Regions from separate parts of the Nocardia sp. NPDC056564 genome, predicted to be linked through region 1. Evidence: riboswitches for the same ligand, from Rfam matches in the RefSeq annotation. Region 1 holds a riboswitch; each other region holds the start of a gene.
What was found. Region 1 has a riboswitch for cobalamin ahead of metE (5-methyltetrahydropteroyltriglutamate--homocysteine S-methyltransferase). Riboswitches for the same ligand answer to the same signal wherever they lie in the genome.
Positions count from the first base shown of each region.

Region 2: linked by a shared signal. The riboswitch ahead of ACFQ9K_RS29115 (FecCD family ABC transporter permease) and the one ahead of metE (5-methyltetrahydropteroyltriglutamate--homocysteine S-methyltransferase) in region 1 are both predicted to bind cobalamin.
Region 3: linked by a shared signal. The riboswitch ahead of ACFQ9K_RS16255 (methylenetetrahydrofolate reductase) and the one ahead of metE (5-methyltetrahydropteroyltriglutamate--homocysteine S-methyltransferase) in region 1 are both predicted to bind cobalamin.

Region 1 is NZ_JBHTUR010000002.1:312,326-314,574, reverse strand. It holds gene ACFQ9K_RS05420 (glycosyltransferase) at 1-536, opposite strand, end outside; cobalamin riboswitch at 795-1,000, shown strand; gene metE (5-methyltetrahydropteroyltriglutamate--homocysteine S-methyltransferase) at 1,155-2,249, shown strand, end outside.
Region 2 is NZ_JBHTUR010000013.1:198,345-200,593, forward strand. It holds gene ACFQ9K_RS29115 (FecCD family ABC transporter permease) at 1-991, opposite strand, end outside; cobalamin riboswitch at 1,022-1,158, opposite strand; gene ACFQ9K_RS29120 (alpha/beta fold hydrolase) at 1,221-2,249, shown strand, end outside.
Region 3 is NZ_JBHTUR010000005.1:336,879-339,127, reverse strand. It holds gene ACFQ9K_RS16260 (helix-turn-helix domain-containing protein) at 1-520, opposite strand, end outside; cobalamin riboswitch at 749-882, shown strand; gene ACFQ9K_RS16255 (methylenetetrahydrofolate reductase) at 1,017-2,018, shown strand; gene ACFQ9K_RS16250 (NADP-dependent oxidoreductase) at 2,081-2,249, opposite strand, start outside.

The DNA of each region.
Region 1 (2,249 bases):
CTGACATCTTGTCCGCCGAGCTTGCGATAGACCTCGGCGCGGCACGCCATGCTCGTCCCGACGATCACAGGTGCATAAACGCCGGGTGGCTGGAATTGGTCGGGTGCCGGGATGTTGGCGACGTGCCGCGGGTGCTCCGCGTTGAGCGAATCGCCCTCGATCGCAGAACAGGTGAGGTCGTAGCCCTCGTCCAGGAACTCGAGCATGCGGCTGATCCAATTCGGATGCGCGCGGTCGTCGTGATCACAGAACAGCAACGTCTCGCCGGTGGCGTGCGCGGCTCCGACATTCCGTGCAAATGCGGCACCCGGGGTCCCCGAGGCGTCGACATAGGCGAGCCCGAGCCGATCCCTCGCCGCGTGGCTTTCAATATGAGCCTTTACATTGACAGGCGAGCCGTTGTCGGCTATCAAAACATCGAATTCCCCCATGTAATCTTGACGTGTCAAGGCGTCTAGTTGTACATCCAGCAGATCACGGCCCTCGGCCGTCCCGATGTACGTTGGAATGACGATCGATACCGACCGTTCAGTCACCACAAGCACTCCTGCTATCGATTCCCCACGCTGGAGCCCTCCCCCAAGGGTGACAACTTTAGACACAATTCGGAAATTCGGGCTACACCGGACTTCCGTGGGCTTCCTCACAGACTTGGACAATCGACCAAATCTCGGCGGCCGGGCGATCGGCCTTCGCCGGCTTCTCCGCCCGGCCGCCCCACGCACCCCGGACGCCCCCTATGCTGGTTGGCGCAGCTGGTTCACCGCGCGCGTACGAGATGGAGCCCCGTCGTCGTGTCGCGGAGCCGAGTTCGCCCGCCCCGAAAGGGCGGACGGGCGAGAGGGAACCCGGTGGGAATCCGGGACTGTCCCGCAGCGGTAAGCAGGAACGACCGCCGTCACACGCACTGGGTGTCAGACCCGGGAAGCGACGGCCAGTAGGTCGGCCGAGAGGCCGGTGCCTGTGAGTCCGAAGACCTGCCAGCCGTGTCGGATACGCCGTATCCGACGGCCACCGCCTCGTGGATCTGGGCGCGCGGTTCTACCAGTACGTGATGTGTCGGGGCGCTGTTGTCGGAATCTCCTGGCATATCTCCGGTAGCCCGCGTGCGCCCGTATGGCGAGGGCCTACGACACCAGCACTGGAGAGACAACGTGACTGTTGTAAATCAGACACCGTTCACCGCAACGGTTCTCGGGCTACCTAGGGTCGGACCGCGGCGTGAGCTCAAGCGGGCCACCGAGGCCTACTGGGCGGGCAAGATCGACGCCGAGCAGCTGCATGCGGTCGCGCGCGACCTGCGCCACGCCCAGCTCACCGAATTACTGGCCGCGGGCCTGGATTCGGTCCCGGTCGGCACCTTCTCGTACTACGACCAGGTGCTCGACACCGCCCTGCTGCTCGGCGCGCTGCCGCCGCGGGTGGCCGGGATCGCCGATCCGCTGGACCGGTACTTCGCCGCCGCGCGCGGCAACGAGACGGTCGAACCGCTGGAGATGACCAAGTGGTTCGACACCAACTATCACTACCTGGTCCCGGAAATCGACCAGGACACCGTGTTCGCGCTGAACCCGGAGAAGCTGCTCGGCGAGGTGCGCGAGGCACTGGCGCTCGGCGCACCGGCCCGTCCGGTGGTGATCGGCCCGATCACCTTCCTGAAGCTGGCCAAGGCCACCGGCGGCGCGCCGCTGGACCGGCTCGCCGAGCTGGTTCCGCTCTATCGCGACCTGCTCCGGCAGCTGGCCGAGGCCGGCATCGGCTGGGTGCAGATCGATGAGCCGGTGCTGGTCACCGACCTCACCGACGACGAACTCGCCCTGGTGCGAAGCACTTACACCGAGCTGTCCGCGGCGTCCGAGCGTCCCGCGATCGTGGTGGCGACCTACTTCGGCCACACCGACGCGGCGCTGACCGCATTGGCGGGCACCGACATCGAGGGCATCGCGCTCGATTTCACCGCGGGCACAACCGTTTCCGATGTGGCCGGGGTGCCCGCACTGGCGAGCAAGCTGCTGGTGGCGGGCGTGGTCGACGGGCGCAACGTCTGGCGCGCCGACCTGGACGCCGTGCTGTCCACCCTGGGCACGCTGCTGGGTTCGGCTGCGTCGGTGGCGGTTTCGACCTCCTGCTCGCTGCTGCACGTGCCGTATACGCTGGCCGCGGAGACCAAACTGGACGAGCGGCTGCGCTCGTGGCTGGCGTTCGGCACCGAGAAGGTGACCGAGGTCCGGCTGCTGGCCACCGCGCTG
Region 2 (2,249 bases), on a different contig from region 1:
TCAAGAACGCGGGCGCGCCGATGAGCCCGGTCAGCACGCCGACCGGGATTTCGGTGGGGCGAACCAGGATTCGGGTGGCGGCGTCGGCGACGACGAGGAACAGCGCTCCGCACAGGGCGCAGGCGGGCAGCAGAGCGCGGTGGCGCGGCCCGACGAGCAGGCGGGCGGCATGCGGGACGACCAGGCCGACGAAGCCGATGCCCCCTGAGACCGCGACGAGCACCCCGACCAGCACCGCGAGCAACAGGAACAATCCGATCCGCAGTTGCTTGACCGGAACCCCCAGTGACGCCGCGGTATCCGCGCCGACGGTCAGCGCGTCGAGCCACCCGCTCGCCGCGAGCAGCGCAACCCCGGCGAGCACGACCACGCTGAGCGGCAACGCGATTCGCGTCCAGTCCGCCCCGGCGAGACTGCCGAGCAACCAGAACAGCACCGACTGCGCCGCGGCCGGATCGGGACGCCGGAAGATGAGATAGCTGCTCAACGCCGCGAACGCGGATCCGAGCACCGTCCCGGTGAGCACCAGCCGCAACGGCGTCAACCCGCCCTGTACCACCGCGATCAGGAACACCAACCCCGCCGCGACGAACGCCCCGGCCAACGCCCCGCCGGACAACGCCCACACCCCGGCACCGGCGAACAACCCCGAGGTAATGACCGCGGCCGCACCCACACCCGCGCCCGAGGACACCCCGAGCAGATAAGGATCGGCCAGCGGATTCCGCACCAGCGTCTGCATCGCCGCCCCAGCCAACGCCAACCCCGCCCCGACGATCGCCGCCAGCACCGTCCGCGGCACGCGCAGCTGCCACACGATGGTGTCGAGCCCGAAATCGGCGGGCGCCTGCCCGGTGACGCGCTGGCGCAGCACCTCCAGCACCGAGGACACCGGCAGCGTCTCCGCGCCGAACCCGGTGGCCAGCACCATCGCGCCGATCAGTAGCGCCCCGAGCAGGGGAAAGATGAACGCCGCGCGCACACGGCTCATCGGTAATGCTCCACAGGCAAGTCGCGGCCTCTCCAGAGTTGTCCTGGTGGGGGAGGTCTGACTCTCGCCGGGGAGGGCGATCACAGTGGCGCGACCGTTCCGGGATTGCACCGGATTCTCGCACCCGCCAGGGATGACGGAGAAACTCTACCGGTCGGTCGGGTTAACCCTGTCGCCAGGGTTGTGCGCGGAATGGCGACCATCCACACCCTTACGTACGGTGGGATAGATGTCGCCGTTCGATGACCGGCACCCGTCCACTGTCTCGGACTGGGACGACGCGCGACGCAAAGCCCGGCTACGGGACACCAGCCTGTGGCACGAGTGGAAGACGTTGCGCCGGACCAGGTCGGCAGTCCTGCGCGTGGTGGTATTTCTCGCTGCCGTCCTCGTCGTTTTCGCCCAGTACCTGAAATTCGATGTCGAACCGGAGCAGGCGCGCCTGGCGCGCACCGATCCCGCGATCCTGCCCGTCGCCGCCCCGGCCGATCCGAAGAACTGGGACACCGTGGTGGTGGACATGGTCGGCCTCGGCGGCCTGGACGCCAGCTCGACCGCCGCCGCGCTGCCCGCGTTGCGCGGGATGGGCGTGGTGTGGGCGATCCGCTACGACAACGAAGGTATCGACACCAAGGTGATCGCCGACCTGATCGTGCGCGCCGCCGAGCTGTCCGGCCTGAAGAACGTGGTGCTGGTCGGGCACAGCATGGGCGGCGTGATCGCGCTGGAGGTCGCCAAACACATCCACCTCGACAGCGACCGCCGCCTGGTCGGCGTGATCCTGGACTGCACGCCGGTGGACCTGAACGCGGTCCGGCCGGAAAGCCGCGGCGCGGGCGAGGACATGGTGCGCTGGATGCGCTGGCTGCCCGGTGCGCGCGAGAGCCGGCTGCTGCGGCTCGCGGTGGAAACCTATGCGCGCCGGGATCGCTTCCTCGCCCACGGCGGTGGCGGCATACCGCCCGGCATCCGCTTCGCCGAGCTCGGTGAGGTTCTCCGGGAGGTGTTGCGGGAGAAGATCTTCTCTCGTAACGCGGCGAGCAACGGCCTGATCGAGGCGCAGTTCACCGCGATCGTGGCCGGCGGCGCGACCGGTGATCTGCGCGCGCTGGCCGCGCCGACGGACGGAAAGCCGCGCCCCGCCATCGTTTTCATCCGGCCGCGCGATCCGGACCGGGATCGGGTGGTCGACGTCGAGTACTCGCATCGGGTGCTGATCGAGGAGTCCGGCGGCGTGGATGGCACGCTGTCGGTGGTG
Region 3 (2,249 bases), on a different contig from region 1:
GCACGTCGAGGATCTCCTGACGCTTCGCGCGCAGCTCCACCCGCCGCGCCGCCTCGGCGTTCTGCTGGCTGACCTCGATGACCGCGTGCGTGTAGTCCTCGGTTTGCAGCAAACCCGGAACCAGTTGACCCTCAAAGGTTCTGATCGACTGGGCGGCGCCCTCGAGCCCGAGATAGGTCTCGAACCAGGGCGGCAGCAGGTCACTGTAGCGGTGCCACCAGCCGGGCTGATTGGCCTTGCGCGCCAGGTCGAGGAACATCTCGCGCTCATCGGGATCGGTGACGCCGTAGAGGGTCAGCAGATCCCGGATGTCGCGTTCCTTGTACCCGGTCCGGCCGAGCTCGAGCCGGCTGATCTTGGCGTGCGAACCACGGATGTGATTCCCGGCCGCGACCGGCGTGATGCCCTTCGCCTCGCGCAGCTTGCGCAGTTGGCCACCGATCGCGATGCGCAGAGCGGTCGGGCCGCGCTCGGCGACCCGCGCGTCGATCCCGGTGATCCGGACCGGTTCCGCGACCATGACCTCTACCCCGCTTCTCGATGACCATCCGCGGTGTCACGCTTATCTCGGTCCAGCACCACACCGCGTGCAACGATGATATCCTGCCCAGCGCAAACCGACCCGTGGTTTGATTTCGGCGCGTCACCACGCCACAGTGCCCCCTCGTCCTTGGTGATCCCAGAGGACTTCGCTATATTCGCGAGTGCAACTGGTTCGCCGGAGGCGGAGTCGAGGAGCCCCTGATCCGCGCGATGGCGTCGAATCGGTTTCGCGCGTGAGCGTGTGGCCGGTGAGAGGAACTCGGTGAAACTCCGGGACCGTACCCGAGTCCGGGTCGGCGCCCAAGAGCCCGCAGACCTGCCGATTGTGCCGGGTACACCGTATCCGGCGGTCGTCGCCTCGGGCATCGGTGCGACGCCGAGTAGACCCGGGCACGGGATTGATGCTTCGTGGGGCTCCTCGGCGGCGACTCGTTACCGGCGGCGGCCACTGGCCGCTGACCTGGAGTTCATCCATGCCTTCCATCCCCGGACGTGACCGTTCGAATCACGGGCTCCCTGCTCGAATCACACCGGCAGTCCCCGGCGTCCCCTCGGTCGTCGACAGCCTGCGCATCCACTCGGGGGCGCGGGTGCCGTTCTCGGTGGAGTTCAATCCGCCGCGCGACACCGCGGGCGAGGCGCGGCTGTGGCGCACGGTGCGGGAGTTCGAGCGCATGCATCCGGCGTTCGTCTCGATGACCTACGGCGCGGGCGGATCGACCAAGGACCGCACCGCCCGGATCACCGGACAGCTGGCGCAGCAGACCACCTTGCTGCCGGTCGCGCACCTGACGGCGGTCGGACACAGCATCGCCGAGCTGCGCGCGCTGGTCGGCTCGTACGCCGACTGCGGCATCCGCAATATTCTCGTGCTGCGCGGCGATCCGCCCGGCGATCCGCTCGGCGAGTGGCACAGGCATCCCGAGGGCGTCGAGTACGCCGAGGAGCTGGTGCGCATCGTGCGGGGTCTCGGCGACTTCAACGTCGGCGTCGCGTCGTTCCCGCAGGGACACCACCAGTCCCCCGACCTGGCTACCGATGCCCGGTTCCTGACCGCGAAACTCCGTGCCGGAGCGGACTATTCGATCACCCAGATGTTCTTCGAGGTGGATCACTATCTGCGCCTGCGCGATCGGGTCGCGGCCGCCGACGCCGAACAGGGCGCGAAGCCGATCATCCCGGAGCTGATGCCGATCACCTCCTTGCGCACCATCGCGCGCGCGGAGGAACTCAGCGGCCGCGCGTTGCCCGAGTCGATCATGCGGCGGCTACGCGCCGCCGCGGGCACCGGCGCCGAGGAGAATCGCGCCGCGGTGCGCGCGGCCGGCATCGAGATCGCCACCGAGATGGCGCAGCGCCTGATCGACGAGGGCGCGCCGTGCCTGCACTTCATCACGCTCAATTTCGCCAAGGCGACCACCGAGGTCCTCACCAACCTCGGCTACGAGGTCACGGCGGCCCCGCTCAGCGCCTGACGCCGCGGTCGAGCGAGACGGTCGATCACCCCGCGCGAGTCATCGGATTCCGTCATACGTACTCAGACGGCCAGCAGCAGCTTCCCGGTATTCGCGCCGGTGAACAGCATCTCGAGGGTCGTGCCGAACCGCTCGACTCCGCCCTCGACCACGTGCTCGCGCGGCTTGATCTTGCCCTCGGCCAGCCACTTCGAGATCTGGGTGACGGCCTCGCCGTAGCGGTCGGCGTAG